3 regions of the Vibrio panuliri genome follow, and region 3 is predicted to be linked to each of the others. Evidence: predicted binding sites of a transcription regulator. Region 3 holds the regulator's gene; each other region holds the start of a gene.
The links. Region 3 encodes CRP, which controls carbon source genes, mostly activating them, when cyclic AMP is high. Its sites were predicted from a motif close to TGTGANNNNNNTCACA; they were not measured.
Positions count from the first base shown of each region.

Region 1: cdd (cytidine deaminase) is a predicted target of CRP. The motif match lies at 1,238-1,253, and genes of this name have one in related genera.
Region 2: GZK95_RS19580 (NupC/NupG family nucleoside CNT transporter) is a predicted target of CRP. The motif match lies at 8,095-8,110, and genes of this name have one in related genera.

Region 1 covers NZ_AP019654.1:1,507,714-1,518,612, reverse strand. Annotated here, with positions in the region: gene sbcB (exodeoxyribonuclease I) at 1-108, shown strand, start outside; gene GZK95_RS06925 (CidA/LrgA family protein) at 152-517, shown strand; gene GZK95_RS06920 (CidB/LrgB family autolysis modulator) at 517-1,194, shown strand; gene cdd (cytidine deaminase) at 1,394-2,281, shown strand; gene GZK95_RS06910 (HD-GYP domain-containing protein) at 2,339-3,547, opposite strand; gene GZK95_RS06905 (response regulator) at 3,794-4,267, opposite strand; gene GZK95_RS06900 (ATP-binding protein) at 4,269-5,588, opposite strand; gene GZK95_RS06895 (SLC13 family permease) at 5,589-7,007, opposite strand; gene purT (formate-dependent phosphoribosylglycinamide formyltransferase) at 7,249-8,424, shown strand; gene GZK95_RS06885 (thiopurine S-methyltransferase) at 8,488-9,135, opposite strand; gene GZK95_RS06880 (phosphoribosylglycinamide formyltransferase) at 9,492-10,268, shown strand; gene GZK95_RS06875 (sporulation protein) at 10,324-10,899, opposite strand, start outside.
Region 2 covers NZ_AP019655.1:1,081,409-1,092,307, reverse strand. Annotated here, with positions in the region: gene uhpB (signal transduction histidine-protein kinase/phosphatase UhpB) at 1-1,066, opposite strand, end outside; gene uhpA (transcriptional regulator UhpA) at 1,066-1,674, opposite strand; gene uhpT (hexose-6-phosphate:phosphate antiporter) at 1,859-3,256, opposite strand; gene GZK95_RS19600 (methyl-accepting chemotaxis protein) at 3,812-5,443, shown strand; gene GZK95_RS19595 (DUF523 domain-containing protein) at 5,515-6,006, shown strand; gene GZK95_RS19590 (MIX and LysM peptidoglycan-binding domain-containing protein) at 6,231-7,436, shown strand; gene GZK95_RS19585 (hypothetical protein) at 7,494-7,715, opposite strand; gene GZK95_RS19580 (NupC/NupG family nucleoside CNT transporter) at 8,239-9,447, shown strand; gene pepT (peptidase T) at 9,637-10,866, shown strand.
Region 3 covers NZ_AP019654.1:260,300-271,198, forward strand. Annotated here, with positions in the region: gene GZK95_RS01190 (aspartate aminotransferase family protein) at 1-32, shown strand, start outside; gene astA (arginine N-succinyltransferase) at 169-1,194, shown strand; gene astD (succinylglutamate-semialdehyde dehydrogenase) at 1,223-2,680, shown strand; gene GZK95_RS01205 (DUF1338 domain-containing protein) at 2,787-3,578, shown strand; gene crp (cAMP-activated global transcriptional regulator CRP) at 3,731-4,363, opposite strand; gene GZK95_RS01215 (phosphoribulokinase) at 4,594-5,463, opposite strand; gene GZK95_RS01220 (YheU family protein) at 5,624-5,836, opposite strand; gene GZK95_RS01225 (hydrolase) at 5,902-6,876, opposite strand; gene GZK95_RS01230 (TIGR02444 family protein) at 6,873-7,358, opposite strand; gene GZK95_RS01235 (ABC transporter ATP-binding protein) at 7,355-9,277, opposite strand; gene kefG (glutathione-regulated potassium-efflux system ancillary protein KefG) at 9,412-10,038, shown strand; gene kefB (glutathione-regulated potassium-efflux system protein KefB) at 10,022-10,899, shown strand, end outside.

The sequences.
Region 1 (10,899 bases), 1.2 Mb from region 3:
GACTACATGCTAAATCTTGAAAACTTAGTTCACGAACATGAGAGTGATGCAAAGAAAATTGCACTATTAAAATCTGTGTATCAATACGTCGAGAAGCTTGTCTCTTAATTTTCCAATTTTCTCGGTGATTTTCTGCTAACGGCGCACCAATATGGCTCAAAACTTACTAAAATACGCTGTCTCCATGGGGCTAATCTTGCTCTGTTTGGCAGCTGGCGTAAACATTCAAACACTTTTAGGCACTTCTATCCCGGGCAGCATTATCGGAATGCTGATTCTATTCGGTCTGATGGCAAGTGGATTGGTTTCTGGTGACTGGGTTAAGCCCAGCGCCAACCTGTTTATCCGCTATATGATCTTATTATTCGTTCCAATCAGTGTTGGTCTTATGGATCACTTCGACACCTTAATCACCAATGCGTTACCAATACTGGCAGCCGCAGTTGGGGGAACGTTCCTTGTATTAGTCGTACTCGGGGTAATGCTCGATCGCCTGTTAAAGCGGGGAAATAAATAATGTGGATGCTGATAACTATTATTACTTTCTTCTTCGCACGTTGGCTAAGTCGAAAATGCAACACGCCTATCATGAACCCGCTTTTGATTTGTATCGCGATTCTGATCCCTGTATTGACCTACTTTAAGGTGCCATTTGAAAGCTATTACGCCGAAAATGAATGGCTCAGCTTTGCTCTGCAACCTGCGGTTGTGGCTCTGGCTTACCCTCTTTATGAACAGTTACCGCAAATCCGAGCTAACTGGCGTATCGTCACCCTTGCTTGTGGTGTCGGCAGTATTATGTCAATGCTTACCAGCACTCTTATTGCTGTTGCGTTAAAGACCGATACATCCTTAATTGCCAGTTTATTGGGTAAATCAGTCACGACCCCCATTGCAATGGAAGTCTCACGCAACTTAGGGGGTGAACCTGCTATCGCTGCCATTCTGGTGTTGCTCGTTGGCTTGTTTGGCGCCATTCTCGCTTACCCAATCTACAATATGTTGAATGTGACTCACCCTGTTGCCAGAGGGCTGACTATGGGTACGGTATCACATGCGCTTGGCACGGCGACATGCGCAGAGAAAAACGGCGAAGATGCCGCCTTTAGTTCACTTGCACTGGTTCTATGTGGCGTGATCACCTCTATTGTTGCCCCACTATTCTTCTCTTTTGCGCTCTGGTTGAGCGCCTAGCTTAAAATTTAACCCGTCAAACGCTTTGGGGTCATACAACTTGTGTGACCTCACTCTAACTATGTAATAATGTAATATATTACATTTTATATAATGATCTTCATCACAGTTTAATCCTAAGACCTACATAGAATGTAAATTCAAAGATATCGAGAGTTCACTCTTTTACTATCGAATACGAATTATTAAAGGATTTCTTATGAGAAGCCGTATCGAGCAAGCACTACAAAACCTACCATCAGATGTTGCCAACTATTTATCACCAATCTTAATGGCAGAAGGCTTTGATGCGACACTAAGCGCTGAGCAGTATAGCCAACTTCTTGCGCTATCAAATATGGAAGATGCACAACTTCGCGTTGCACTCCTTCCATTAGCGGCGGCTTATTCATATGCGCCTATTTCAAATTTCTATGTTGGCGCGATCGTGCGCGGCTTAACTGGTCGTCTTTACTTTGGTGCAAACCTTGAATTAGCGGGCGCGCAACTAGGCCAAACTGTGCACGCAGAGCAATCAGCAATTAGCCACGCATGGATGAAAGGTGAACGAGGTCTATCGGACATTACCATTAACTTCAGCCCTTGCGGTCACTGTCGTCAGTTTATGAATGAACTCACCACTGCCGATAAACTAGTTGTACAACTTCCAGAGCGCGATGCGATGACGTTACAACAGTATCTGCCTGAGTCATTTGGTCCGGCGGATCTTGGGGTTGAGTCTGGGTTAATGTCACACGTTGACCACGGTAAAACAACCCAAGATGAAGACGCGTTAGTGGCAGTTGCGTTGCAAGCGCTCAACCGCAGCCACGCGCCTTACACGAAGAACTTAAGTGGCGTTGCAATCAAGCTAAAAGACGGCAGTATCTATCAAGGCGGCTACGCTGAAAACGCTGCATTCAACCCAAGTCTTCCGCCACTGCAAGTCGCGCTCTGTCAGATCCTTCTTGCAGGAAAAACGTTTGAGACTATCGAATCGGCAGCCTTAGTTGAGATGAGTGACGGTAGCATCAGTCACTTAGCGGATACTCAAGCTACACTAGAAGTGCTAAACCCTGATATTCCACTGGCTTACCTCGCTGTTTAGCCAGAAGTTTGCCTTAAAAAAGGCGCCGATTGGCGCCTTTTTGCTACTCAAAACCGATTACAAATCAAAGAACGGAGTAGGATCCACTTCTAGATTGTGTGGAGCGATCGCCTTGTCTATCTTGGCTGCGCTGTGTTTAATATCAACGTAAGTCACTTCAATATAACGCTTATACTTACGTGAATAGAAACATTTTACCTCGGGTTTAAGTGGTTCATCAGGGTTCGAGCTCCAAACAATCCCCACTCGACCATCATTAAGCTCAACAATCGAACCGACCGGATAGACACCGATACAGTTAATAAACTTATAAACCAGATCTTTGTCGAGATGGCTGCCAGCCAAGCTGAGCAATATCTTAAATGCTTCTGCAGAACTCATTCCCCGCTTATAGCAACGGTCAGCCGTGAGTGCATCATATATGTCAACGATACTACTCATTCGCCCATGAATCGGCAGTTGCTCGGCGGTTAGACTGGCAGGGTAACCAGAACCATCGAGTTTTTCATGGTGCATTAAACAAACATCACGAGATACGTCACTTAGGCCTTTAACATTGGTAATGATTTGTTTAGCAAACACCTGATGCAATTTCATATGCTCAAACTCTTCTGGCGTGAGCTTAGCCGGCTTGTGCAAAACCTTGTCGTCGACTTTGATTTTGCCCACATCATGAATGATGCCACCAATGGCCATCTGCTTTAGGGTCTCTTTCGGTAAACGCAAGTGCTTGCCAAAGGTCACCAGCAAACACGCAACATTAACCGAATGCTCTAGTAGGTATTTATCCTTGTTACGTAAAGCGGACACACATTGCAGCGCATCGGAATCGACCAAAACCGAATCAATGACATCGTCTGCCCACTCCTCGATTTCGCCAACATGAATCACCTTACCTTCAAAGGTTTGGTTAATCAGTTTTTGCGCCAAACCTTTAGCTTCGCGGATAATCTTCGATGCTTTCTTTTGCTGTACAAATCGGCTCTGTGTTTTTGGCTTGACCGAAACATCAGGTTGGTTCTCATCCGTGGATGATTGCTCTGAATCATCAACAGGCTTAAACACACAACCTTGTACTGATAATGATTGGTCAACCCAGGCATACTTAACCCCATTTTGCTTCAACTGCAAAATGGCTTTCTCGCTCGATACTCTACCCGCATGAGACAAGTTAACACGTTTACTATGTTCAATAGCCGTGACAAACATGCCCAAGGTTAAGGTATCAATCGGAATTTTTATCGAGTTGTTTGGGTCGTACTGCATCGTGATAAAAAACTACGTATCCATTAAAAAGCCAGAATTTATTATATTACGCTTAATGTAACATTTCCTTATCCAAAGTGTCGTTTGCTTTAATTTCGTTCATGTTTAGTCTACAAACTTATTTTCAAGCTGGATTTTTTCTTAAATACATCGCTTATAACACCAATTATATAAAACCTCGCAATAACCCTTTTATTAATGGGGTAAATTAGTCAAAAGCTAATTATTCATCATCAACCAAACACGCTAGCGTAATCGATCTAAAACCGTCTGCTGATCCAAATGTTGATGGTATTGGCTATAGTCTAAACCGGCATCAAAAATGTACTCAGTAACCAAGCGTGTTATCGACTCCACCAGTGAGTTAGCCTGCCAAGGTTTTTCAAAATATTGGTTTATCCCTGCGGTATTAATCGCCTGAATGGTATCGGTATGAGTCGCCTGCCCAGTCAGCAGCACTTTTTTAGTATGTAAGTAGCGACGATCACCGCTTACCTCCGTTAACAACTCAACTCCAGTTTTACCCGGCATTACGTGGTCAGATATCAGCACCGCGATATGCTCGCCCTCAGCGTCAATCTCATCCATAAGAGATAACACTTCGTCTGCCGACTCGCAGTCTTCGATGTTTAACCACTCAGCCAAAGGTTCAAGATCGTGCAATACCGCGCTTAACACCTCTCGCTGATCGTCGACGCAAATTACATTTAGCTTGTCCATGTTAGTCCTCGATAGGTAATTTAATTCTGAAAATAGTTTTCTGACTGTCACTTTTTACTGCAATGCTTCCGCCATAGCTGGAAATAATCCGGCGAACAATTGATAAGCCTAATCCCAGTCCAAAAGATAAACCGCCTTTCTTAGTGGTGAAATTAGGATCAAATAACCGCCTGCGTGTATTTGGTTCTATTTCTGGTCCATTGTTCGTAATCGTCACTAATAAACGATTGCGATTCACTCGTGTTTTAATCTCAATCACTGGCGCTGCGGTTTGGTTCATTGCGTCACAGGCGTTTTTAATAATGTTAACCCACACCTGAACCAATTCAGTTTGTGATCCTCTAAACGGAGGAATCTCACCTGGGCTAAGTCTGACTTCGACCGTACGCAAATCACTTTGCAATAACGCAACCGCTCGGTTGATACTCTCATTGATATTAATGTCTTCGATTGCATCAACATCTACCCTACCCAACTGCTTAACCGAACGCACAATGCCTACGGTATGTTTTGCGGCAGAGCGAAGGTCATGAAGGTCACGCCCCATTTTCCAGTATTTAACAGCATCTTGAGGGTTACGTAGCCATTGCTCAGCCACGCTGTCGCCCGCCACTGCTCGGGCCAAATCTTTTGCTGTCGACGAATCTAACCCATAGCGCTTCTCAAATGTTTTCGCCCGAATGCGTACGTCACTTGAGGAGCTCTTTTGCCCATTAAGTAAACCGTGATCAAAAAACTCGCTCGCCTCTGGGTGTAACGCTTCTAACAAGGTGACGACAATATGTTCAAGTCGTTCTGACTTACTGCTGACTACACCAATTGAGTTGTTTAGCTCATGGGCGAGCCCTGCGGCTAACTGCCCCAAGGTTGTCATCTGCTCAGCAAGGTAAAGCTTTTTCAATACTTTTTCTTTTGCCAACGCTTCTTGTGTCGCCCGCCATTGACGACGTGAAAGCTCATTGACAATCACTGGCGTAAATTGTGCGGTAAGCGGACCAAAAGTCTCTTGTTCAACAGGCGGAATATGGCGATCTATCCACGCCAGTTTTGCGTTGGTCTTCGCGATGACCGTCGATGACGCAATCCATGTACCAGAGAAAAAGCTATGAACGCCGATAAACGCCCCTTGGCAAGCGTGAAACACTCTAGTGGTGTTCTCTCCCGCAGAAGCGAACCCTTCGAGTTCCCCTTCAAGCACATAGTAAAGCCGTTCATTGCGACCGTTTTGGTCGATCAGCGTTTCATCCGCTGCGACCGATATGGTGCGCTCAGGATGACTGAAATAACGATTGATTAAACTGGTTACATCTGGTTGAAACATCTAGCCTATATGCCCTACTGAATGAAGAACCCACACCAACACAAAACTGAGTATTACCCCGACCACACCAAGAATCACCCCAACCTTTGCCATTTGGTTACTTTGCACGTTACCGGTCGCATGGGCCAAAGCATTTGGCGGTGTACTAATCGGTAATGACATGCCCAGTGATGCTGCAAATGTCACGACTAGGATTAGCGTCACCTCGCCACCCAGTGGCGCCAAAGAAACCATTGATGAACCCAGTGCCGCCATAATTGGCATCAATAAGTTTGCAGTCGCGGTATGCGACATAAAGTTCGCCATCAACAAACAGAGGAACGCCGCACCGAACAACACGATGTAAGGTGAGTACTCGTCAAACGGAATACTATGCACGACCAAACTCGCCAGACCGGTTTTATCCAATGCCAGTCCAAGCGCGATACCACCTGACACCAACCACAACACATCCCATGAAATCTTCTTAAGATCTTCCTTGTTGATGATGCCAGTTAAAGAGAAGACGGCGACCGGAATCAAAGCCACTGTATACGAGTTCATGCCGTGCGCAGAGCCCATCAACCACAATAGAATCGTCAAACCAAAAGTCAGGTAAACCACGATAGATTTAGGTGTTTTCAGGAACTTGCCTTTGATCGACAAATCAATACTCTTTTGCTCAGCGGGGTATAGCGCGATAATCAAAAACCACGCGAGCGCCATCATCACCACCACAAATGGCACGCCAAATGCCATCCACTCGCCAAAAGAGATAAAGTTGTCACCCACAAGATATTTTAGTGCAATCGCATTGGGTGGTGTGCCTATCGGCGTACCGATACCACCGATGTTAGCCGCAACAGGAATACACAGCGCAAAGGCTATTCGGCCCGGGTCTTTCGGACCAAACACAGCAATAACTGGGGTCAGAATCGAAAGCATCATCGCCGTGGTTGCCGTGTTTGACATAAACATCGAGAAGATAGCGGTAATCAGCATTAAACCAAGCATCACGTACTTGGGGTCATTGCCAAACGGTTTCAGCAATACCCTTGCTAAGTTGACATCCAAACGATACTTAGTGGCAGCCATCGCAAGGAAAAAACCACCCAAGAACAGCATAATGATCGGGCTGGCAAACGTTGCCATGATCTCGTTGTACTTTAACAACTGACCAAAGTGCGCCTCTCCTTGCTCCAAACGGAAGAAAATCAACCCTTTATCCGAAAGCATCAATAGCTCAAGAACAATAATGACTACCGATGTGGCATAAATTGGGATTGGTTCGAACACCCAACATAAAGCGGCTAAAAGGAAAATTGCGATAACCCTTTGTTGCAATACCGTAATGCCTTCAAATGGAAAGGCACTGAGAGGCATCATAAGGATCAATAGTGGAATGACCACTGGGATAATGTATTTCAAATATGAACGCATTACGTAACTACTCTTCCTGAGATTTTAACTAGCTAATCTCATCATCCTCCTGTTTTGACGCGATAATTTGGCGTTAGATCAATGAATTCACATTGATGGAACATTGCGTCAAAAAAGTGTGGTTTGGGTCAGATTTTATTGTCGGCAAGCCAATGAACACCAAAGCGCAAACGTTTGCTTTTTATTTCCAATCCAGTATGATCCGAGCCAGTTTTCAATATCTTCAAAGCAAAGGGTGTGTATGTTTGGTACGGCAACTAGTGAAAATTCTACTCGTGTACTTTTATTAGGCTCTGGTGAGTTAGGCAAAGAAGTGGCGATTGAGTGTCAACGTTTGGGGCTAGAAGTGATTGCCTGCGACCGCTATGAAAACGCGCCAGCGATGCAAGTCGCGCACCGCAGCTATGTGGTTGATATGCTCGATGGTCAAGCGCTAGCTAACATCATCGAACAAGAGCAACCCGATTATGTGGTGCCAGAGATCGAAGCCATCGCCACCGACAAACTGGTTGAACTAGAAGCAAAAGGTCTCAACGTGGTGCCCACTGCAAACGCCACTAAACTGACCATGAACCGTGAAGGCATTCGCCGCCTTGCCGCTGAAGAGCTCGGTTTGACCACTTCGCCTTATCGCTTTGCCGATAATTACCAAGATTTTGTCGCAGCAATTGAAGCGGTGGGCATCCCTTGTGTCTGTAAACCCGTGATGAGTTCGTCTGGCAAAGGACAAAGCGTCATCAAAAACAGAGCTGATATTGAAAAAGCATGGCACTACGCACAAGAAGGAGGACGCACTGGTGCAGGTCGTGTCATTGTTGAAGGCTTTATCGACTTTGACTACGAAATTACGCAACTGACCGTTCGAGCGATTGATGGTGTGCATTTTTGCGCGCCGATTGGTCACCGACAAGAAGATGGTGATTACCGCGAATCATGGCAGCCACAAGCCATGTCTGATAACGCTCTTAAAGCCGCACAACACGCAGCAGAGCAAGTGGTCAATGCCCTAGGCGGTTACGGTATATTTGGCGTAGAACTGTTTGTAAAAGGTGACACTGTCATCTTTAATGAAGTATCCCCTCGCCCACATGACACAGGTCTAGTGACGCTGCTTTCGCAAGATATGTCTGAATTTGCTCTACACGTGCGCGCCTTTACTGGTATGCCTATCGCTAACATTACGCAGTATGGTCCTTGTGCCTCGGCAGTCATTCTTGGTCAAGGAACGTCAAACAACATTCGCTACCAAGGGCTCGCTGATGCGCTAAACGCGCCTAAAACGCAACTTAAGCTTTTTGGCAAACCAAACATTGACGGTCGCCGCCGACTCGGCGTTGCAATTACGCAACGCGACTCCATAGAGCAAGCGATTGATGATGCCATCACTGCGGCGAGTAAAATCACCATCATTTACTAAGCGCTACTTTGTAAAAATGAAAACGCTTGGCGAAGTTGGATACCAAGCGTTTTTTGTGCCTGATTAAGACTCGATCAAGTACACTTCCTCCGCAAAGCGACTTAAGCTATTGCGCTTGATGCGCGGGTGATTTTCGTCCCCTTCGTCACGGTAAAGCTTGGTCACCGTGTAGTCGGAGAAGTGGAGACGTATCTCTTGCTCAGGCACCGAAAACGGTGGACCCGCCATCTCCTCCTGAGCGTAATCTAAACTAATCAGCAAGATACGGCCGCCAGGATTAAGTAAGCTTTTTAGTCTAGTTACGTACTCATCACGCATCTCTTCAGGTAGCGCCACCAACGCTGCTCGGTCATAAACAATATCAACTGGTTTGATTGGTGCGGTGAAGTAATCCCCAACATAGATCGATAGCTCATCAAACTGGAATAGCTCATGTTGACCGCCAATTGGCATCACCATTGGAGTGTAAAAATGCTCAGCAAAAAACGAACGCACAGCAATATTGCTTAACTCCACACCTTGGACATCTTCGTGTTTGCGGGCCAGCCAGATTAAGTCTTCTGATTTGCCACACAGTGGAACAAAGACTTTGTCATTCATTTGAGGATTGGTGGCAGGCCAATAATTGATGAGCAATGGGTTTACGTCTTCAAGGTGAAAACCGATTTGGTTTGCCGCCCATTTATTGTGCCAAAATTCTGGATCTTTCATTGTAATTTTCTCGGCTGACTTTTGAGGGCTAAGACTAGCGAAAACCACCGCAAATTTAAACAAACCATTCAGGTTGTGTTCATTTAGGTTCGATATACTGTGTCCCATGAGTAGGCAAAGAGCGCCGCAAAGATAAATTTAGTTACATCTTTTGCATGAACTTCTTATTCCAGTCTCACTCAAAGTAAGTAGCAATACTCACAATTGAGAGCCAGTTAATGTTTTCTAACCTTCACTGTTTGTTAGGATTGAGTTTGCTCAAGTAGCCCCCATAGATAATGTAAAGACTTGTTTTGTTTAGGTGTCATATTTTTATTGCCCTGTTTTCTAAGCAACAACAACTCTGAGGAGACTGAATGAGCTTATTCCTGCGTGCCACGGCACTTGTGCTTCTGATGTTGAGCCGTGCACCTGCGCTAGCCGCGATGCCGATGCCTTCAGCAACAAATGATGGCAGTAGAAGTTCAAACCAGAATGAGGTTTGCTCTAAAACCTTCAAACATAACCTTAGCGGTCTGTATGGCATCACATCTACCTACGATCAACCGCTGCAACCATACTCCGACTTTGACGTGCTCTACAGTAAAGCACACCAAGCTCAGTTCGAGTTGGAAACTATCTGTAAAAGTACCGCCCTACTCACTGGCACTGACGCCTATTTTGCTGGCGTGAAATCAACTCAACGTGCCCAAGAAAAGATTGCCTTAGAACTTGATAACCAAGTAAACCGTATTACAGACTTAGCTCGCGCAACGATCGTCGCCGATGATGTGGCGAGCCTAATGGAGGCTTATGAAAAATTAAGCCGTGAAACCACCATCGTAAAAGTAAAAAACCGCTTCAAAAAACCGGCGGAATCCGGCTATCGTGACTTAAATGTGTTAGTGAAGCTGCCAAAAACCAATCTGGTTGCTGAAGTTCAACTGCATCTTAAAGCCATTGCTGATGTGAAATCAGGTAAAGAACACGAACTGTATGAACAGATTCAGAACATTGAACGTAGTGCTGACGCCCAGCAGCGCGCACTGACTGAATTTGAAATGGCGCAAATTGATCACATGCGTCGCCAATCTCGCCAACTCTACCAAGATGCTTGGCAACCCTACATCACCACACACTTAACCGCCGCTTAATAGCAAAACAGGCTGAATTATCAGCCTGTTTTCTTTTCGACTTCTCGACTATAGACTAGATGGAGAGTACTCGTGCGACTGCTTGCTGAACTTCAGCATCCGACGCACTACGTGACAGGGTAAATGATGTATACTTGTCACCACCAAGTCCCAATGCGCGGTCGACTTCAGCTAAGCAATGGACGAAGCCCCCTTCCAGTACAAATGACAACTCAATCTCTTTCTTGTTAATAAAGCCACCATTTCTAAACTCGATCTCTTGGTAACAACCAGACTTAGAGCTGAAGTTTCCACCACGAAGAAAACCCTTTTCGACATCCGCTTTCACCATATCGAAACCGTTGCTCTGGATTGCCCCAATCACTTTCGCCACTACAGGCAAAGGACGAACTTCAACATAATCACGATCTTTTGGGTCAATCGCGAAATCGATATCTAACGTTGTTTCTAACCATACATGACATTGATTTTTTATCGCATTCAGCGCGGTGACTGGCGTTTCCTCATGCAGTTTGAGTTCAAACGGTACTTGTTTTTGCTCATTTGCTCCAATAACAAACGGTTGAACGGCTTGCAGTTGCCCCAAAATAAACTCTTGATAGCTCACGCCATTATCAGACTCAACTTTAAC
Region 2 (10,899 bases), on a different replicon from region 3:
TGGTGTCGTAAACATTGAGCGACAAATGTTCGATCATATCGGCGCAGCGCGTGTTCATTTCTGCATTATCTACACGCTTAATGATGCTCGCTTGAGTACGAATTGCTGTGATGTTTTGACCAATCTCATCGTGAAGCTCTCTTGCTACGTCACGACGTACCGACTCCTCCGCTTGAATAAGCTGGCGAGACAAGGTTTGGTTTCTGGATAACTCGCCCCGAAGTTTTTGGTTGAGATCTTTTTGTTTTTGCACCGCTAAACCAAGCATAATGCCTGTTAAAGTTTGTGCCGAAAGGGACAACAGAAGGTCAGTGATCTCTAGGTTTGATACACCGCTCCGCGCAGCAATTAGGGCGATACTGTTTAACATGGTCGCAAGCAGTGCGCCTTGCCAACCGTAGCGCAGCGCAAGCACTATGATTGGGATTGCCATACAGAAAGGCGCAAATCGAGCGAGTTCATCCGGCAAGCTGGTTTGAACCAAAATGCTCGCAACCAATAGCAAACTATAAAGCAGGATATGACGAACTTTGAATTGGACTTCATTCGCTAACAAGTTCGAGGTCAGTGGCGACCAAGGGCTTTGGAAGAGATAATTCCAAAGTAGGTAGCACATTGGCAGAACCAACAATCCGCCAGCAATGCTTGCCAGCCATACCATGTAGACAGATTGAACATGATAGCCAACCGCAAGCACGTTAATGCAAGACGTGACGAGCAATACGACAGCCATAACCACCAAGCGTTGGTTTTGATCGCCTTTGTAATAGCGTTTAGCAAAGTAAACCACTGGAATACTTAATACGCTAGCAACTAACACCATCAACCATTGTGGTTGTTCTAGAAGCAGAGCGAGTGCAACGGTCAATCCCCACTCGGCAAGATAAATTGTTGTCCAATACTTTGTGCGCGTGTGCAGTGTTAACCCCAAACGCAATGCGAAGGGGAACAGCAAGATCGCGAGCTCCGCATCGTTAACAAAGTAATAAGCGATCACCCACAGACAGAACCACGAGCATCCAGTCGTGAATAAGCCGCAAATAGAGGTGATGGTGTTGCTACGCATTAAAACGACTCTTGCGTAAACAGTTTGGCAAGTTCAACGTTGTTTTTTACGCCAAGCTTATCCATTGCGTTTGCACGATGAACGTGAACCGTTTTATGGCTTAGGCCAAGCTCAGCAGCAATGGATTTCACATCTAAACCGCGAGTCAGCAATTGGCATACTTCATTTTCGCGACGAGTGAGGTGAGTCAGCATGGTGGTTTTATCACTTGGCGTCGCTAATTTCAAAGCGATATCCGGCGTTAGGTAACAACCTCCAGATGCACTGGTTTTAACCGCTTGAATCAACTCATCTGGACTACAACGTTTACTCAAATAACCTTTCGCCCCCAGTTTGAGTGATTTTTCAACCATCGCTGGTGAGTCATGCACACTGAGCATGACACAAGCAATACCTGAAGGAATATCGGAGAGTAGGGTAAGCCCACTTTCGTCTGCCATCGAGATATCTAAGATCACCACATCAGGCTTGCACGCAGGTAATCCTACTCGAGCTTCTGCTACCGAGCTAAATTCACCTACAACATTCATGTCTGTTTCTAGGCTCAGCAGTTGAGCAAATCCAGAACGAACAATGACATGGTCATCAACAAGCGCTACGTTAATCATCTTAAATACCAAACTTCAGCAATACACAAACGAAAATGAGCTCAATACCAATTGGCGCGTAATAGGAGACAATCCTTTGGCACCTTTTGATATAGAGAGCTCAATAAGAACCGACAATGATACTAAATTGACCGAGTTAATTTAATGATCTCGCGCGCTTTGACTGGCAAAGCGCGCGAGTTGGTTAAGCTTGGTTTTCTGTAAGTTCAAGCTTCTTCTTGTTTTGACGAATCTTTTTCTCTTCCGCGATAGCAACGAAAGCAAGCAAAACAATACAAACCATGGCGGAGGTATCTAGGGCTGCGAACGTGCCTTTCCAACCAGTTAGGCCGAAGATTGGCGTACCGTCTGCAATCATACCTAGACCCAGCTTGGCGAAGCTGTCACCAATTAGGTAAGCGAATGTGCCTTTTACACCATCAGCCACACTGATTGCTTTTTTAGGAACAAAGCCAACTGCGGCAACACCGATAAGAAGTTGAGGACCAAACACTAGGAAGCCAAGAACAAATAGCGACGCTAGGTACATGAATTCGCTTGTTGCGTGTTGGTAGAACTCAAGTGATACGATGATCAAGCCCAAAGAAACACAAGCCACTAGCGCACGGCGACCGTTGGCAAGGTCAGACAGGTAACCCCACATCAGCGTGCCGACTAGCGCGCCAACTTCGAACAGGGTAAAGCCAGAGATTGCTGCTTCTTTTGATAGCCCCAGTTCTTGGTAAGCGTAAACCGTTGACCATTGGTCGATACCGATACGCACGATGTAGAGGAAGATGTTTGCGAAGCAAAGTAGCCAGATCACTTTGTTTTTTAGAACGTATTCAACAAAGATCTCTTTCTTAGTCATTTGATTTTCTTCAGCCGCTTCATCTTCTTCGCTAACTGGTTCATCAAATAGTTCTTCTACTTTACCTAGACCGTATGCTTCTGGAGAGTCACTACCAAAACGCATACCGATAAAACCGACGATGATCGCGATGATAGAAGGGAATACGAACATGCCGATAACGTGACCGTCAAACAGGTAGTTGGCACCGAATAGAGCCACACCTGCAGCACCTGCACCACCTACGTTGTGCGACATGTTCCAAAGGCCTAGGTAAGAACCACGCTTGTTACGCGGTGTCCACTTGGTGATGGTTGAGTAACTAGAAGGGCCACCAGTACTCTGGAAGAAGCCACTTAATCCGTAGAATGCCACCATCAAGAATAAACTTGCGCTGCCGCCACCCATACTGAAGCTGAAACCAAGCATTGCCAGACCAGAAAGGATAAGCATGAAAGGAAGGAATTGCTTGGTGTTCTTACCATCGGCGTAGTAGGAAACTACGGTTTTACCGATACCGTAAGTAATCGAGAAACCCAGACCGATCAAACCTAGGTCTGTCATCGACAAGCCGTAAGTTGAGATCATGTCGTTTTGCGCGACGTTGAAGTTTTTACGAATTAGGTACATGGTCAAATAGCCAATAAATACCACTAGGTAAGATTGGATAAATGGTTTGAACCACATTTTTCTACGCACTTCGACAGGAAGGTCGAGGGTAGGCTTCCGGACTTGTTCAAGGAATTTTAACATCGTGAACTCTCTTGTATTAGTGTGGTGCACTTGCGTGCTCGCTTTCTTTTATCTGCCGGCGATGTTAGAGAGTCCTCTTTTAAACCACATGAGAGGAGGGCTTAGTTCAATTAGGGCGAATTCCTAGAAAACTACGAATGCACGAGAAAGCGTGAAAATCATCACATTCTTTGGGAGGTGCCTGGCAGCGAAGAGCATATTTTTGAATCGAGTTCCGTTAAGTGGGGAAAGTAATGTGTGAGTGTAGCGGTGATGCTAGCATATTCGATTCGAATTTGAGCTGATAGCTCGCATCTATGCTCTGGATTTTTTTCTTACTAATTCCCATTAGTAAACTGCTAAAATATCGAGCAAAAACCACCATATGACTTGCCCAAATATGGGTGTTAAATCGACGCAATTGATTAATAAATCTCGAGTTGAGTCAGATATGACTCAACTATAAAAATCAATGTGAAAAAGACGAATAGGCAGTCACACTCCGTCTCTGTATATCAATGATCAACAAGGTTACGCTAGTCACTCGTCGTTTCCGTGATGTAATAAGGTCTATTGATGATCCAGTTATCTATTTCTAAAAAGATGCTGCTACCAATGATGGTAATTCTTACCAGTGTGGTGGCGAGTTCCGCCGTTTCATATTCACAAAGTAGCAAACAAGCTTATCTTAATGCTCAGTTAAACAGTGTTGTGCAGCCCTCAATTGATAGTTTGCAAGACGCATATCGAGATCTATACCAAGTTATGGTTGCCGCTAATGGTGTCGCCCAAGCGAAAACCCAAGTAGAAGTTAAGTATCATCAAGATGAGTTTGCCGACAATGCGTATAAAGCTGAGCCAAGAATGGCAAAGCTTGGAACCCTATTTGAACACAACATATTACCCGCTCCACAGCGTGCAGACCTGAATACCCTTTTAAGTGCTACTCGTTCATGGATTACTTTGTATGAACCAATGATTGAGCAACCAGACATGGCCGCTCGTTATTATGAAAGCAATGCTGCGGAGTTCAGCCGACAGTTTAAGGTGATTCGTAAACAGCTAAAAACGCTGAGTAATTCAATTGATGTGCAACAGTTGGTACTTAAGCAGCAAGTCGAGGAATCAATTGCGACGAATGAGCGCGTTGTGATTGTTTCAATGATAGTGACGCTACTGACCGTTTTAATCACTATTTGGACAACAATGAGGTTTGTGGTGCGCCCGATCAATCGCATTGAAACCGCCATGGCAGACATTGCGCAAGGTGAGGGGGACTTATCACGAAGATTAGAAGTGGTGAGCCGTGATGAACTGGGTTCGTTAGCTAATTCGTTCAATGCATTTGTTGCCAAAATTCAGCAAACAGTGACGCATGTTATGGGATCTTCTGACAAAGTGAAAAACGTGGCGAATGGTTTAAAACAAGCCACTGCCAGTACGACCGAGTTTAGCAAATCTCAGCATAGAGAAAGTGAGGTGGTCGCAACCGCCGTGAACGAAATGCAAGCAACAAGTCATAATGTTAGCCAACATGCGAATGAGGCAGCTCAGTTCAGCCATCAAGCCAGTAGTGAAACAGATACCGTTCACCTAACGATAGCACAAGCGCTTGAATCAATAGACGAGCTGTCTGTACAAATTAGCCAGGCGAGTGAGGTGGTTAACTTGTTGGATGCAGATGTGAGTAATATCGCTTCTGTACTGGATGTTATCCGTGATATTGCGGATCAGACCAACTTGTTGGCTTTAAATGCGGCAATTGAAGCGGCACGTGCAGGTGAGCAAGGTAGAGGCTTTGCTGTCGTAGCTGACGAAGTGCGCTCTTTAGCGGGGCGAACTCAGCAAAGTACGGGTGAAATCCAGACTATGATAGAACGGCTACAAGCAGGAGCGAAAAGTGCAGTGGGTGCGATGCAATCGAGCCAAACCAGTAGTCAAAAAACAATTACTATCGCGAACTCGGCCTCTCAATCGCTAGATGTCATTCGCGATTCCATAGAGAAAATCAACCAAATGAACACTGAGATCGCGGCGGCTGCAACGCAGCAATCGGCAGTGAGTGAAGAAATTAATCAAAACATTCAGCAGATCGCGTCAAATAGTAGTGAAATGGTGCAAATGCTGAATCATGCCGATGAACTGTGCGGACAGCTAGGTGCCGAAAGTGATGAACTCAACAGACAGGTTGACGAGTTCAAAGTGTAAAAGTAAAAAGGTCACGGTTGTGACCTTTTTTAGTTTTGTGCTGGGTGTTTTCGCATATAAAGGAGTGTGGTGTGGAAAAAGTTTTGGTGAGTTCGTGCTTGGTTGGAAATAAAGTGCGGTACAACGCGAGTTGCTTGTCGATTCCTGAGTTTGATTTGAACTGGCTTCAGTCAACATTTGATTTGGTGGTTTTTTGTCCCGAAGTTTCGGCAGGTCTACCTACTCCGAGAGCTCCTGCTGAAATTATCGCAGGAAAAGGGGAAGACGTACTTAGAGGATCCTCGAAAGTTTTAGGAAATGATGGCGTGAATGTGACGACACAATTTGTTGTCGGCGCGAAGAATGCGTTAGATCTCTGTCAGCGACAGCAAATCAAGTATGCGGTCTTCGCTGAGGGCAGTCCCTCATGTGGTAGTTCCAATATTTATGATGGAACATTTAGTGGAACCAAGGTTAAAGGGGCAGGGGTGACAACTGCATTATTAGAGAGTAAGGGCATCAAGGTGTTTAGTCAGCATACCGTAGACCAACTACGAAGTATGTTAGACATGTCCTTAAGCTAAAACGAGGTATTGCAGTAAGGGGAGTTTCAATAATTGGTAATGACTTCACGTCTCCTTAATGCCTTACTACTCGTATCTAAGCTGAGTTTTCAAACGAGTTCCTTGGCTATCCAACTGAAATCTGTCCAATAAGTAATACCTATGCCATTTATTGCACTAACCTGTGTCTTCTTGATAGCGGCTTGGGTAAAATGCGCCGTGATGATTTCTCAGGGAGTGAGTTTGTGGTGTATACGGTAGTCAAGCGAGTTGGATTGACGAAGCAGAAGTTGGCGAAAGCAAGAGCCTCATTAGACAACAGTAATCCGGTTAAACCCATACCGGTGAAGTCTCGCCCAGATCTCCGATTTGAATACACTTATGAAATTGCCTGCTCTGATGAGTCATTTAGGCAAAGTGTCGGCTGTCATTTCGAGTTAGCCAAAACCGAGCAAGAGGCTTTGATTGGTGACTGGCAGGTGCAGCGTTCGGCAAATGGCACTCAATACACGGTTTTTAGTGCCGTAGATGAGCCGAAAAAGATAGTCGCAAAAGTTGCAATGAGAGTCATGGGAATTAGCTTGCCGCAGAGTGTGAAGTTACATCCGATTGGTGCGGGCATTGTGAATGAAGCATTTATACCCGTAACGCCATCAGTCCAGCTTGGTGAGCGGCTTGGTCTGCCTACGGAAGGGTATTATTATCATTTTTTCAATGGGCGCTTGATTCAAGAGTACAAACTACTTGGCGATGGAAAATGGCTTTTCTATGCTACGCGTTCCACTCATGAGCAACTCAATGATGAGCAAGGCTGCAATCGCCATCAGAGCGCGATTCTAGTGTACTGGAAAATTGGTGGCGTTGAGGCGAAAGGGCAACACTTAGTCTATCTAAAACAGCAGATTACTCGCAAAGAACTCGACTCACTAAATGATGAGTGGTTAGCAAAACATGGCGTTTTACTCGAGGTTAAAGAGTTACTGAATGCGTCAAAGCAAACCGAGTCCAAGTTAGCCAATCGGCAAGTTGTTCAACAAGTAGTTGAGAAAAAATCATCGAAGGTTCATACGGTTATTGCTGATATAAATACGCATCAACGCGAATCTTGGCCTGAAATTGCTCAGCAATATGGTTTGTCTGCCAAGCAGTTATTAGATTTGAATCCTCGTTATCACTCGAACCCAATGGGGCTAAAAGTCGGAGATAGGTTGACGGTTCAGTTGCCAACGCCGAACCAGACCGTTGGCGCTGTTTTGTGTGAAGCGCCGTTGCAAAAGCCTAGCAAATACAACCAAGCCAGCCATGCCTTTTATGCTTGTGGTGGTACTTTCCAAGGGACATCCATTAAACCGATCACCAGCCGTGGTGTGTTGAATAGTGAACTTACGGTGGTCAACCTTTCCCATGCATCCCCACTCGATATTGACGATTTCCATACCAAGTATCGGTGAGAGAAAGGTGCTTGGGGATGGCGTGAAATTAGCCATGCCTCGATAATTTGAATCGGCTTAAACGTACTCGTCTATATGGTGCATCTTACGGACGACATTTTCGCCTTGAAAGGTTTTCACTACCACGCCATCTTCGTTGCGAATCTGAATTTGGTTGTGTTGATTAAGAGATGCGTTTAAGTGATTGCCCTGAGTTTTTAAGCTCTGATCAATAAACTTAGTGGCCGCTTTTAAGTTGTGCTGAATATGAGGTTGGTAAATGGCATTGTCGAGTCGCATAAGCTCACCATTATTGTTTAAGTTCCCCTTAATTTGTGCTGATTAATTTATCACCACTACATGTGTGCGTCTAGCATGATGTTTGACCATCAGGTGACGAGAAACATATTTTTGATAAAAAAAGACCCCGCGATTAAGCGGGGGGAAGAAGGTTGTTGTACTTATTTGGTGCCAAACTGACGTATGTTGTTAGTGCGAGGAAAGTTTTTACTTGTTTAAGCGTAGAAACAAAGTCTATTGCCAGCGAACTTTTCTTGCCGTTTTTTGGTGTTAATTTCGCGGAACGTGATCCTTATTCAATAATTTGCACAAATGGCGACAAAACCAACAAACGATTGCGTGATTAAAATGTGTTCGCTTGAACGATTGCGTAAAAATATGTGATGAATCTCGCAATCTAATCGCTATACTTGCCGCCCGGTTATGGGCAAAAACCCTACCAATACAAGCCGTCACATGGACGAGTGAATGACCCCAAGGACAGGACCAGCTGTTAATTCAATGCTTGTAAAGGTGATCTTTAGTGAATGTGATTTTTGGTTTAATCGGTGTCATCGTCCTTATTGGATGCGCAGTACTGTTGTCGGAAAGCCGTAAGGCAATCAATTGGAAAACAGTATCGCGAGCGATGCTATTGCAGGTTGGCTTCGCCGCCTTAGTTCTTTATTTCCCTTGGGGACAAGTTGCGCTAGCCAGTATGAGCGGTGGTGTTGCAAGTCTTCTTTCTTTTGCCGATGAAGGCATCAAGTTCTTGTTTGGCGACCTTGCCAATACGGGTTTCATTTTCGCTGTCCGCGTCCTTCCTATTATTATCTTTTTCAGTGCGGTCATTTCAGCGCTTTACTATTTAGGTATCATGCAACGCGTTATCGAGTTTATCGGTGGCGGTATTCAAAAGTTCTTAGGCACAAGCAAAGCAGAGTCACTGGTTGCAACGGGCAATATCTTCCTATCTCAAGGTGAATCACCATTGCTTGTTCGCCCTTTCCTGTCTCGTATGACACGTTCAGAACTATTTGCGGTTATGGCTGGTGGTATGGCATCGGTAGCAGGTAGTGTGCTAGGTGGCTATGCTGGTCTGGGTGTAGAGCTGAAATACCTAATTGCAGCGAGTTTTATGGCGGCGCCAGGCAGCTTGATGATGGCAAAGATCATTGTTCCTGAACGTGACACGCCAGTTGATCAAACAGACATCGAAATGGATAAAGCTCAAGACTCGAACGTTATTGATGCTTTGGCGAGCGGTGCGATGAATGGCATGAAAGTGGCTGTCGCGGTTGGTACAATGCTGATCGCGTTTGTATCTGTCATTGCGATGGTTAACACTGGTCTGGAAAATATCGGTGAACTGGTCGGCTTTAGTGGTATTACCTTACAAGGTGTGTTTGGTTACTTATTTGCGCCGTTAGCGTGGGTGGTTGGTATTCCATCTAACGAAGTCTTGATGGCAGGTTCATACATCGGTCAAAAAGTGGTGATGAATGAGTTTGTTGCCTTTATTGATTTTGTTGAGCACAAGCAACTGCTTTCTGAACACTCCCAAGTGATTGTGACGTTTGCGCTATGTGGCTTTGCGAATATCGGTTCGATTGCGATTCAGCTTGGTTCTATTGGTGTTATCGCGCCTGAGCGTCGTTCTGAAGTGGCAAACTTAGGTTTAAAAGCGGTTGCAGCTGGTACGCTAGCGAACCTAATGAGTGCTTGTTTAGCGGGTATTTTCATTTTGTTGTAAAAGCTAAAAAGATTGCATTATTAAAGCGCCATTTTATATGGCGCTTTTTTTGTATATATCACATTAAGGTCAAAAATCAACAAAACCAACTGATTAAATTAGAAAACTATTGTTTAAATCATTGCATTGAGGAATTGTCGCAATAATATTGACTGTATTCTACCCAAGTGACCTTGAGATGTTTTGATTATGGATAATTTGGTTAATCGTTTCCTTCGTTACGTAACGTTTGATACGCAATCTAACCCCGCAAATGCGCTTTGCCCAAGTAGTAAAGGGCAGTTTACTTTCGCTTATCAGTTGCAAAAAGAGCTGACAGAACTCGGTTTGAGTGATGTGACTCTGGATGACAACGGCTATTTAATGGCTCGTTTGCCAAGCAACGTAGATTACTCAGTCCCAGCCATTGGTTTTATTGCGCATATGGATACCGCACCTGATGCGTCTGGCGCGAACGTTAAGCCGCAACTGATTGAGAATTATCAGGGTGGCGATATTGCCCTAGGCCTTGGCGATGAGGTGCTGTCTCCGGTGCAATATCCGGATCTTAACCAGTTACACGGACACAATATCATCACCACTGACGGCACGACGTTACTGGGCGCAGATAACAAAGCCGGCATTGCTGAGATTATGACTGCCATGGCGACCTTACTTGCTAACCCAGAGATTCCTCACGGTGATATTTGCATCGGCTTCACGCCGGATGAAGAGATTGGACGTGGTGCTAATCTGTTTAACGTCGAAAAGTTTGGCGCACAGTGGGCTTACACGATAGACGGTGGTCCGGTTGGGGAGTTGGAATACGAAAACTTTAACGCCTCTAATGCTGACGTCATTTTCTACGGCACAAACGTACACCCAGGTACCGCCAAAGATAAGATGGTTAACTCTATGAACATCGCTGCGCGTTTCCAAACGATGATGCCAGCAGATGAAACCCCTGAGTGCACTGAAGGCTACCAAGGCTTCTATCATCTTAAGTCTGCGGAAATGTCGGTAGCTCGCAGTGAGCTTGGTTATATCATTCGTGATTTTGACCGTGACGGATTAGCTCAGCGCAAAGCGTGTATGCAAAGCATTACTGATCAGTTAAATTCAGAACTTGAGCGCGGACGTGTTGAACTGAAAATGACCGACAGCTACTTCAATATGAAGGAGATGGTAGAGCCGCATCCACATATTATTGAATTGGCGAAGCAAGCGATGATTGAGTGTGATGTGGAGCCGATGATCAAGCCTATCCGTGGTGGTACTGATGGTGCGAGGTTGTCATTTATGGGGCTACCATGTCCAAACATCTTTACTGGTGGCTATAACTTCCATGGTATTCATGAGTTCATTACTGTCGAAGGAATGAACCATGCTGTTAACGTTATTGTGAAGTTGTCAGAAAAAACAGCATTAGAATACCGTTAGTCTGTTTATTGCTCTACGATTTAGGTAAGTGCC
Region 3 (10,899 bases):
TGGATAACGCACTGGCGACATTAACAAGATAATTAAAACATCACACAAGGTGAAGCGTCAGCTTTGCCTTGTTGTACTTGCACTTGAAAACATCTTTGGTGAGCAGAAGGCGGCAGTTTTCAGCCAGCTCAAACATGGTGCAGGTATCAGTATCAGGAGGGAATTTCGATGCTGGTTGTTCGTCCTATCTCTATGTCTGATTACGATTCATTGCATACTTGTGCGGTTGAATCTGGTCATGGTTTTACTTCTCTTCCGGTTAATCAAGAGCTGTTGACTAACCGCATTACCCATTCCGAGTACAGTTTCTCGAAATCGAATGTCACAGAGCCCGGGGATGAAGGGTATCTGATGGTTGGTTTCGATAGTGATAGCGGCGAGGTGGCGGGTTGCACCGGTATCGAAGCATCGATTGGTTGGGACGTGCCGTTTTACTCCTATCACATCAGTACCATCGTTCACTCATCACCGAAATTGGGTGTCAACAATGTGGTGAAGTTACTGACGTTTGGTAATAACTACACGGGCTGTAGTGAAATCTGCACGCTATTCCTACGCGAGAAATTCCGAGGCGGGTTGAATGGGCGCCTGATGTCTAAGTGTCGCTTTTTAATGATGGCAGAGCATCCTCACCGCTTCTCTAAAACGGTGTTTGCTGAAATGCGTGGTGTCTCTGACCAAGAAGGAAACTCGCCATTTTGGCAATGGCTACAGGAAAACTTCTTTAGCATTGATTTTACTATGGCGGACTATCTTACTGGGATTGGTAAGAAAGGTTTTATCGCAGACCTAATGCCTAAGTTGCCTATCTACATCAATTTACTAAGTAAAGAAGCGCAAGAGGTGATTGGACAGGTGCACGAAAACACCAAACCAGCGCTTAGCCTACTCGAAAATGAAGGTTTTACTTGTCGAAATTACGTCGATATTTTCGATGGCGGGCCGACGGTAGAGTGTGATCTTCGCAATATAGAGTCAGTACGTCATTCATTTCGAGCGAAGGTCGCGATAAGTGAGCACACCAGCAATAAAGACTACCTGATCAGCAATACCTCATTCGAGCAGTTCAGAGCCGTCGCAGCAAAAGCGGCTTATGATCAAGCCACAGAGTCTGTGATTTTAGCTCCAGAGGTCGCCGAAGCATTGCAGGTTGAGCACGGCGAGTATGTGCGCATGTTGGTGCAACAACGTTAATCGGATCGCTATCAAAGGAAGGTTTCACATGACACAGTGGATTGCGGGTCAATGGGTTGAAGGTTTAGGTGCGGCGATAGAATCGATTACGCCGTACAGTGGTGAGGTGGTTTGGCAAAGTCATTGTGCGACGAAACCACAAGTGGAAGAGGCGGTTTTAGCCGCTCGCAGCGCCTTTCTTTCGTGGAAAAAACAGAGCTTTGCTGAGCGTGAAGCGATCATTTTGCGCTTTGCAGATCTTGTGAAAGCGAACAGTGAACAACTCGCTGAGGTGATAGCCAAAGAAACGGGCAAGCCTTTGTGGGAGACGCGAACGGAAGCAGCGGCAGTGGCGGGAAAAATCGCGCTGTCGATTCGCGCCTATCATCAACGTACCGGAGAGTCTCAGCGCGAGGTGGCGGGTAATCAAGTTGTGCTCCGTCACCGACCATTGGGTGTTCTTGCCGTGTTCGGTCCATATAACTTTCCTGCTCACTTGCCAAATGGTCACATTGTGCCAGCGCTACTTGCTGGTAATACGGTGGTTTTTAAACCTTCTGAGCAAACGCCATGGACTGGTGAGATAGTCATGAAATTGTGGCAAAGAGCAGGTTTGCCTAATGGGGTTATTAACTTAGTGCAAGGCGCAAAAGAGACTGGGATTGCACTGGCTGAGTCAAAAGGCATTGATGGGCTTTTGTTTACGGGCAGTGCGAATACAGGGCAGTTACTGCATCGTCAATTTGCGGGTCAGCCAGAGAAAATGCTGGCGTTAGAGATGGGTGGCAATAATCCGATGGTGATTTCAGAACACTACGGAGAGCTGGATGCAACAGTCTATACCATTATTCAATCAGCGTTTATCAGCGCGGGGCAGCGTTGTACCTGCGCGCGTCGACTCTATGTTCCCTTTGGGGATAAAGGTGATCAACTTCTTGTCAGGTTGGTAGAGGCGACTTATCAGATTAAAGTGGATCAGCCTTTTGCAGAACCCGCGCCATTTATGGGCCCCCAAATTAGTCAAGTTGCCGCACAAGCGATCATCACTGCGCAAAAAGCGCTTCAATCATTAGGTGGCGAAAGCTTAATAGAGGCAAAAGTAGCGAAGGCGGCTTTTGTGACTCCGGGGATTATTGATGTCACCGCTATTGAACAGTTGCCGGATGAAGAATACTTCGGTCCTTTACTACAAGTGGTTCGTTATCAAGGTCTTGAGCAAGCAGTCGCGCTAGCCAACGAGACACGCTTTGGGCTATCTGCAGGATTAGTCTCGACTGAAGATCGCGAGTGGGACTATTTTGTTGAGCATATTCGAGCAGGTATCGTGAACCGAAATCGTCAGTTAACAGGGGCGAGTGGAGATGCGCCTTTTGGGGGACCAGGAGCTTCAGGTAACTTACGCCCCAGTGCATTTTACGCCGCTGATTACTGCGCTTATCCCATGGCATCAATGGAAGGTGCCCAAACCTTGCTACCGGAAACGCTGACACCGGGTATAACAATGTAAAAAGCATAGCTAGGTCACACAGGATAATACCTTGGTGACCTCGTTCTTGCACTAGACTATCAGTAACAACAAAGAAACATCCCCTACACAGAGACAAGGAGGCGTTATGACGCCAGATAGGTTGTTCCAGTTGCTTTGGGAGGATTACACCTCGCGCCTTTGTCCTTCTGCGGGCAACGTCCACAAGTTACTGCAAGAAGATGAGCCACTAATCAATGACCATATTGCCCTGCGCACCTTTAATTTACCGCCAGTGACAATGGAGGTATTGGCTCAACCATTTTTAGCTCTCGGTTATCAAGAAGCGGGAGACTATCTATTTGAAGCGAAAAAATTGGTCGCTAAACATTACCAACACTCAGACCCAAACTTACCGAAAGTATTTATTAGTCAGTTAAAAGTAGAGGAGTGTTCGACTGAGTTGCAGGCGATAGTGCAACAGTTGGTCTCGCAAGTAGACCGAGAGGAGACACAAAGCGTTGAGTTTTTGTATTCCGGGCGACCTTGGCCGTTGACTCATGAACAATATCAACAGCTTGCGCAGGAAAGTGAATATGCAGCTTGGTTAGCGGCACATGGTTATGGCGCTAATCACTTTACGGTGAGCGTGAATCAACTCAATCAGTTTGAGCAAGTACAGCAGGTGAATGATTACCTCAAAGCCTCGGGTTTTGTGATTAATCAATCTGGTGGTGAAGTCAAAGGGTCTCCTCAACTCTTACTTGAGCAATCTTCTACCATGGCAGACAAGGTGCAAGTTGACTTTGATGATGGTGTTGCGCTGATCCCCGGTGGTTTTTATGAATTTGCCAAACGCTACCCAATGAGCAATGGAGAGCTATATTCAGGTTTTGTCGCCGCTTCAGCCGATAAGATCTTTGAGAGTACCAACTCATAAACGAAGGGACTTCGTTTGAGAATAGAGAATAGAGAATAGAGAATAGAGAGGGGGGGGCGTCTCGGCTCTACAATCTCGTTTCTCAACTCTCAAGTAAAGAAAAAGCCACCCGAAGGTGGCTTTAGCAATTTTACTCGTTCAATTCGTGTGAATTAGCGAGTGCCGTACACAACGATAGTCTTACCGTGAGCAGAGATTAGGTTCTGCTCTTCAAGCATCTTCAAGATACGACCAACGGTTTCACGTGAGCAACCCACGATTTGACCGATTTCTTGGCGAGTGATCTTGATTTGCATGCCGTCTGGGTGCGTCATCGCGTCAGGTTGCTTCGCTAGGTTAAGTAGCGTTTGAGCGATACGACCAGTTACATCTAGGAATGCTAGGTCACCTACTTTTTGGCTAGTCACTTGTAGACGACGAGCCATCTGAGAAGACAGACGCATAAGAATGTCTGGGTTTACTTGAATCAGTTGACGGAATTTCTTAAATGAAATTTCAGCCACTTCACAAGGAGACTTAGCACGAACCCAAGCGGTACGCTCTTGGTCTTCTTCAAATAGACCAAGCTCCCCGATGAAATCACCTTGGTTTAGGTAAGAAAGGATCATTTCCTTACCTTCTTCGTCCTTGATAAGAACCGCAACTGAGCCTTTAACGATGTAGTACAACGTTTCTGCTTTTTCGCCCGCATGAATTAGCGTGCTTTTTGATGGGTACTTATGAATATGACAGTGTGAAAGGAACCACTCTAATGTTGGATCGGTTTGAGGTTTACCTAGAACCATAATATCTCACTTCCTCTGCAGGGTACGCTTGCGCTTTCCATGTCCAAAATCGGGATAACTAGGATAAGAGCACTTTCTCAGTGCTGCAAGCTATCTTGTGTTTCGGTTTCAAATAGTATCCTTTTTCTAGAATGATTTCTTGATTTTAATAGGGTACTCGCTGCTATTTTATAAGTGAAAACGTGCACATGATCACGGTATGAAAAGTAATCGTGTTCTAACGCTGTTATTTAGCCAATTTTGCCCGTTTCAATTAGCTGCTGAAGAATCGGTCTGACGATCAGTTCCATGGCAAAACTCATTTTTCCGCCAGGTACGACTAGGGTATTGTGGCGAGACATAAATGAGCCATCAATCATAGCGAGCAGGTATGGGTAATCGACATTTTTGAACCCTCGTAGACGAATCACCACAAAGCTCTCATCCAAACTTGGGATGCCTTTGGCATCCAGTGGGTTGGATGTGTCGACGGTAGGCACACGTTGGAAGTTGATATGGGTACGTGAAAACTGCGGCGTTATGTAATTGAGGTAGTCATCCATTGAGCGAACGATAGAGTCCATTACCGCTTCACGTGAGTGGCCGCGATCTCGCGTATCGCGAACAAATTTCTGAATCCACTCTAGGTTAACAATGGGAACCATGCCAATCAGAAAATCAACATGATGGGCAACATTAACATCCCCATCGACGACACCGCCGTGTAAGCCTTCATAAAACAAGACGTCGCTATTTTCAGGAAGCTCCTGCCATGGGGTAAAGGTGCCCGGCATCTGATTGTAAGGGACGGCTTCGTCAAATGTATGCAGATAACGACGGACCTTACCGCTGCCGTCTTCACCGTATTGGCGGAAAAACTCGGCTAATGCGGGGAAGTCATTCGCTTGAGGGCCAAAATAGCTAATGTGGCGCCCTTGCTCACGAGCCTTGCGGATTTCTACGTCCATCTCTGGACGAGTGAAACGGTGGAAGCTATCTCCTTCAACCCAAGCAGGTTTTATGTCCATCATATTGAACATTTTGCGAAAAGCTTCTGATGTCGTCGTTGTACCTGCACCAGATGAACCAGTGACAGCGATAATTGGATGTTTTGCTGACATGACAAACCCTGTCTAAAACTCACGTTCCTGTTAATGTTGGCTAAGTGACAATAGACATGCTTAGTCACTTAGCTTTTACAGCAATATAACATGCTTTAACTTTTAAACTAAAAAATTATACTTTGCGTCGCCTATGGTTAGGTTATTAAAGATGCCTGATTTAGAACTTGTTTCTCAGTTGAATATCAACCGTTTCGTGTAACTCTGAAAAGACAATGACCGCTTCTCCTGAAGCGAGTTGAGCTTTAACTTGTTCAACTTTATCAGCCACGGATACTTCGATATCGCCATAATCCGTTCCTTCACGAAGGACAAATTCACGAATTAGATTATCGAGTGTTTCTGGAGCAATATCTTGCCAAGGGACAATCATAAATACCTCTTAATTTTATGATTACGGTGCTATCCCCAACACTTGTCGTTGCATTGGGGACGGCACTATGCCGTTTTTAATGGTTGATAGTAAGCGGGTAACATCTCTTCAAGCCAGAATCTCGGTTTTAATAACGACCCGGTGACAAAGCCGACGTGACCTCCTTGGTCGAGCAGGCGATAGTCGATGTTGTCAGGTAGGACGAAATGCGGAATGACGGCGTCAGTCATAAACGGATCGTCTTTAGCATGAATGATTTGCGTAGGCAGTTTGATTTGCTGAAGACGATGAATGCCTGAGCAGCGTTGATAGTAATCATCCGCATCTTTAAAACCATGCAGGGGAGCGGTGATAAGATCATCAAAATCGTACAACTTGGTCACGCGCTTTATGCATTGATACGTTAAGCCAAGCTCGCCTTTGAGCAACTGATGTTTGCGCAATGCATTTCGCTTAAGTGAGCGGAGTAAATAGGTTTTGTATAGTTTGGAGAAGCCCTGCTCAATACGGCTAGAACAGGCCGATAAATCAAGCGGAGCGGAAACGATAGATGCCGCATCGATGAGAGGCTCGTCTGCGTATTCCGCTAAGTAGTTTGCCAACATGTTCCCACCAAGTGAAATGCCCACTGCAACCTTGGTAGTATTGGTAAATTGTTGATTAAGATGCTCTAAGAAAAAGCGCGCGTCTTCGACTTCCCCTGAGTGGTAGGCTCGTGGTAGGCGGTTGGGTTTTCCGCTACAACCGCGAAAGTGCATCATCACAGAGAGCCAACCTTGCTTGGCGAACGCTGCCATCAAGCCATTGGCATAAGGACTGTAGAAGCAGCCTTCTAAACCATGAAACAAGACAAACAGCGGCTTGTCTCGCGCTTCTTTACTGTTAGGGTCTTCGCTCCAAGCGATATCAATAAAATCGCCATCTGGCGTATCAAGGGTTTGCCAAATAGGTTCAAACAGCGCTTTCTTACGAATAAAACGTGGCGCTAGGGTTTGCAAATGGGGGTTGGTAATGCCCGAGGCAGCAATAAATTTTGTCATAGCGTTTCAGTTGCGTTATCCGAAAAAGGTTGTGAAAAAACGGAGTACAAATGCTCTCCATCCAACTGACGACAATAACGAAGGGTTAGGGGCTCATCATCGGCATTGAGTAATGTCAGCCCATTAATGCAATCAACTAAGTCAGACTGTTGTTGCTTTTCTAGTTGTAATTCAAATTGCAGCGCCTCCCGATACAAGGTGTCGGGTAGGCTGCGTTTGCATTTTCTGCGTAATTCACGAAAGCTACTGAGCAGAATTTCAGAACGGCTCAAGCACTCTTCTACTTGAGCCCAATCTTGCGCGGCAATGGTTGCACCTTGCTCGTCCAACCATTTTAGCAGTAAGAGTAAGTTCACATTACCATGGTAGTGGTTTTGTAAGGATAAGCACGCCTCTTTCACTTCTCGCACACTGTAATATTGCAAGCTAAATTGCCATAGGCGTTCTAAGGTAAGTGAAAGATGTACGCGCTCGATACTCATTGACTGCTGAACTCCTGTTCCATCTGCTCTAGCTCTTCTTGGAGAGCCATCCATTCCATTTCGACGTCTTCTAACTCGGTTTTGCTGGAGGCTTGTATCGCGAGAACTTGATTAAGTTTAGCCTTATTTTCGGCTTCATACAGTGAGTTGTCCGCTAATTGTTCTTCAGCCTCGGCGAGTTTCTGACCTAACTTATCCATTTTATCTTCAAGTTTTGTCAGGTTTTTGCGAATCGGCGCGGTTAATTTGCGAAACTCTGCTTCACGTCGCTTTTGATCTTTTTTCGCCGCAGCGCTATTGGCGCTGTTCTTTTCTGGTTGCTCAGCTTGCGCTTCTCGACGGTCAGCTTTTTGCTGCTCTGTCAGCCACTTGTAGTAATCATTTAAGTCGCCATCAAATGGAGCGACTTGGCGATCGTGGACTAAGTAAAGATCGTCTGTGGTTGCGCGCAATAGGTATCTATCGTGCGAGACGATCACCATTGCCCCTTCAAAGGTTTGTAACGCCATGGTTAGCGCTTGGCGCATATCCAAATCAAGGTGGTTGGTTGGCTCATCGAGTAGCAACAAGTTAGGCTTTTGCCACACAATCAGCGCTAACACTAAGCGGGCTTTCTCGCCCCCGGAGAATGGTGCGACTTTCTCTAGTGCTTTATCCCCTTGGAAGCCAAAACTGCCTAAGTAATCGCGCAATTGCTGCTCGGTATGCTTAGGTGCGATTTGCATCATATGCTGCAATGGTGTTTCTTCAGGGTGCAGAGTTTCTAGTTGATGCTGAGCAAAGTAACCGATCTTCACGCCTTGTGAGTATGTCAGTTCTCCACTTTGTGGTTTGTGCTCGCCAGAGAGAAGCTTAATTAGCGTCGATTTACCTGCACCGTTGCGACCCAGTAGGCCAATACGACTACCCGGAACTAAGTTGAGACGGATTTTCTCTAAAATTAGGTTGTCGCCGTATCCCGCAGATGCTTCATCCATCATTATGATTGGGTTTGGTAACGCTTCTGGCTCGCGGAATTCAAAACTAAATGGGTTATCAAATTGCGCAGGGAGTACTTTCTCCATGCGTTCTAGCGCTTTGATGCGGCTTTGTGCTTGGCGCGCTTTCGATGCTTTGTAGCGGAAGCGGTCAATGTAACTTTGCATGTGTGCCATATGCTTTTGCTGCTTGGCGTACATTGCTTGTTGTAGGATCAGCTTTTGCGCACGTTGATCTTCAAATGAAGAGTAGTTACCGGTGTACTCATTCAAGCGTTGGTTTTCGACATGAACGATGCGCCCAACAATAGGGTCGAGGAAATCACGGTCGTGTGAGATAAGGATCAGCGTACCTGGGTAGTTTTGCAACCAGCGTTCTAGCCACATAACTGCATCCAGATCTAAGTGGTTAGTCGGTTCATCGAGTAACAGTAGATCAGAACGACAGAGCAGGGCTTGAGCTAAGTTTAAGCGCATGCGCCAACCACCAGAAAACTGGGTTAAGTTCCAGCTCATTTGCGGTTGGGTAAAGCCTAGACCATCAAGCAGTTCTGCCGCACGAGCTCGAATGCTATAGCCACCAATGGTTTCAATTTTGCCATGTAACTCCGCCACTAATGTACCGTTATCAGCTTGTTCAGCATCGACGAGTTGCTGCTCCAAAGCACGGTATTCACGGTCACCATCAATGACATACTCAAGGGCGGTACGATCAAGCGCAGGGGTTTCTTGAGCAACCCATGCCATCTCCCAATGGGCAGGTTTGCTAAAATTACCAGCATCAATAGAAAGTTCATCTTTGATCAAAGCAAAGAGGGTGGATTTACCACACCCGTTTTTGCCGACCAAGCCGACTTTATCGCCAGGATGGATAGTTGCAGATGCGTTGTCTAACAGGGGCTTGCCACCACGTAGCAATTGAATATCAGAGAAGGTAATCATAGCGTTCTGTTTTTTCTTTAATCGTTTCCGCACGCATAGTAGGAGGATTGGTAGAAAAAGTCGATCATTGCGTTATCTCTCTCAACCGCGTATAACAAAATGATAACGAAAATAAAAGGAATGCTGTACAAGGAATGGATTTATCAGCAACAGCTCAAGCTAAAGTATTAATCATTTACGCACATCCAGAGCCACAAACTTCGGTTGCCAACCAAGTCATGATCAATAAAGTGACTTCTCTGGAACACGTAACCGTGCGTGATATCTACGCCCTCTATCCCGACTTTTTTATTGATGTTAACGCTGAGCACGATGCATTGCTTGAGCATGACGTGATTGTTTTTCACCATCCGATGTACCTTTATTCATGCCCGGCATTGCTAAAAGAGTGGCTGGACCGCGTATTGGGCAAAAAAGGGTTTGCTTATGGAGAGGGGAGTGCCCTGCAAGGTAAATATTGGCGTAGTGTGATTACCACTGGCGGTAAAGAAGATGCCTTTGGTGAATACGGATACAACAAATACCCTCTTGAACAGATCTTACAGCCATTTGAGCTTACCGCAGCGCTATGTCGCATGCATTGGATTGAACCTTTTGTTCTCTATTGGGCGCGCAATGTTGCGGACTCTGAGCGTGAAATGCATGCAGAGCGTTATTATCAATGGCTAGCTGCTCCGTTGGTCGGCGTCAATGTGATTCGTGGAGAGGTGGTGAATCCACAACAAAGCGCAGTAGGAGGTCATAATGGCATTAGAAAGTGACTTTCTGCAAAGTAGTGCGATTTTTTTAACTGCTGCGGTTGTGGCAGTGCCATTGGCGCAACGGTTAGGGCTTGGCTCTGTACTTGGTTATCTGCTCGCGGGGGTGGCGATTGGCCCTTGGGGGCTTGGCTTGATTCGCGATGTTGATGCCATTCTCCATTTCGCCGAATTTGGCGTGGTCTTACTGCTATTCTTGATTGGCTTAGAACTCAATCCGAAAAAATTGTGGCAACTGCGTGGCCCGATATTAGGCTTGGGGGGGGCTCAGGTCGCACTCACTACTGCATTTATTGCCAGTGTCATCAATGTAATGGGGCTAAGTTGGCAGGTCAGCTTAACTATCGGCATGGGCTTGGCACTCTCCTCTACAGCGATTGCTCTACGCGTGATTGAAGAACAAGGACTTACTGGTAGTGAAACCGGACAGTCGGGGTTTGCGGTGCTGTTGTTTCAAGATATCGCAGTCATTCCTATGCTGGCGATGCTGCCGTTATTAGCAGGCAACACAACAGGCAACTGGCAAGATGGTTTATGGATGCTGGGTGGCGTGCTTGGTCTGCTGGTAGGCGGACATTTCTTGTTGAGCCCACTTTTCCGTTATGTGGTTGCCAGTGGGGTTCGAGAGCTCTTTACGGTCGCTGCACTGTTGTTGGTGATTGGCATTGCTTTGATTATGAAGCAGCTTGGGCTATCGATGGCGCTTGGGGCGTTTTTAGCTGGCGTACTGCTGGCTGAGAGCGAGTATCGGCATGAGTTAGAAATTGCCATTGAGCCGTTTAAGGGATTACTGCTTGGGTTGTTCTTTATTGCGGTTGGCATGGCGGTAAACCTTGGACTGCTTGCACTCCATCCTTGGACCAT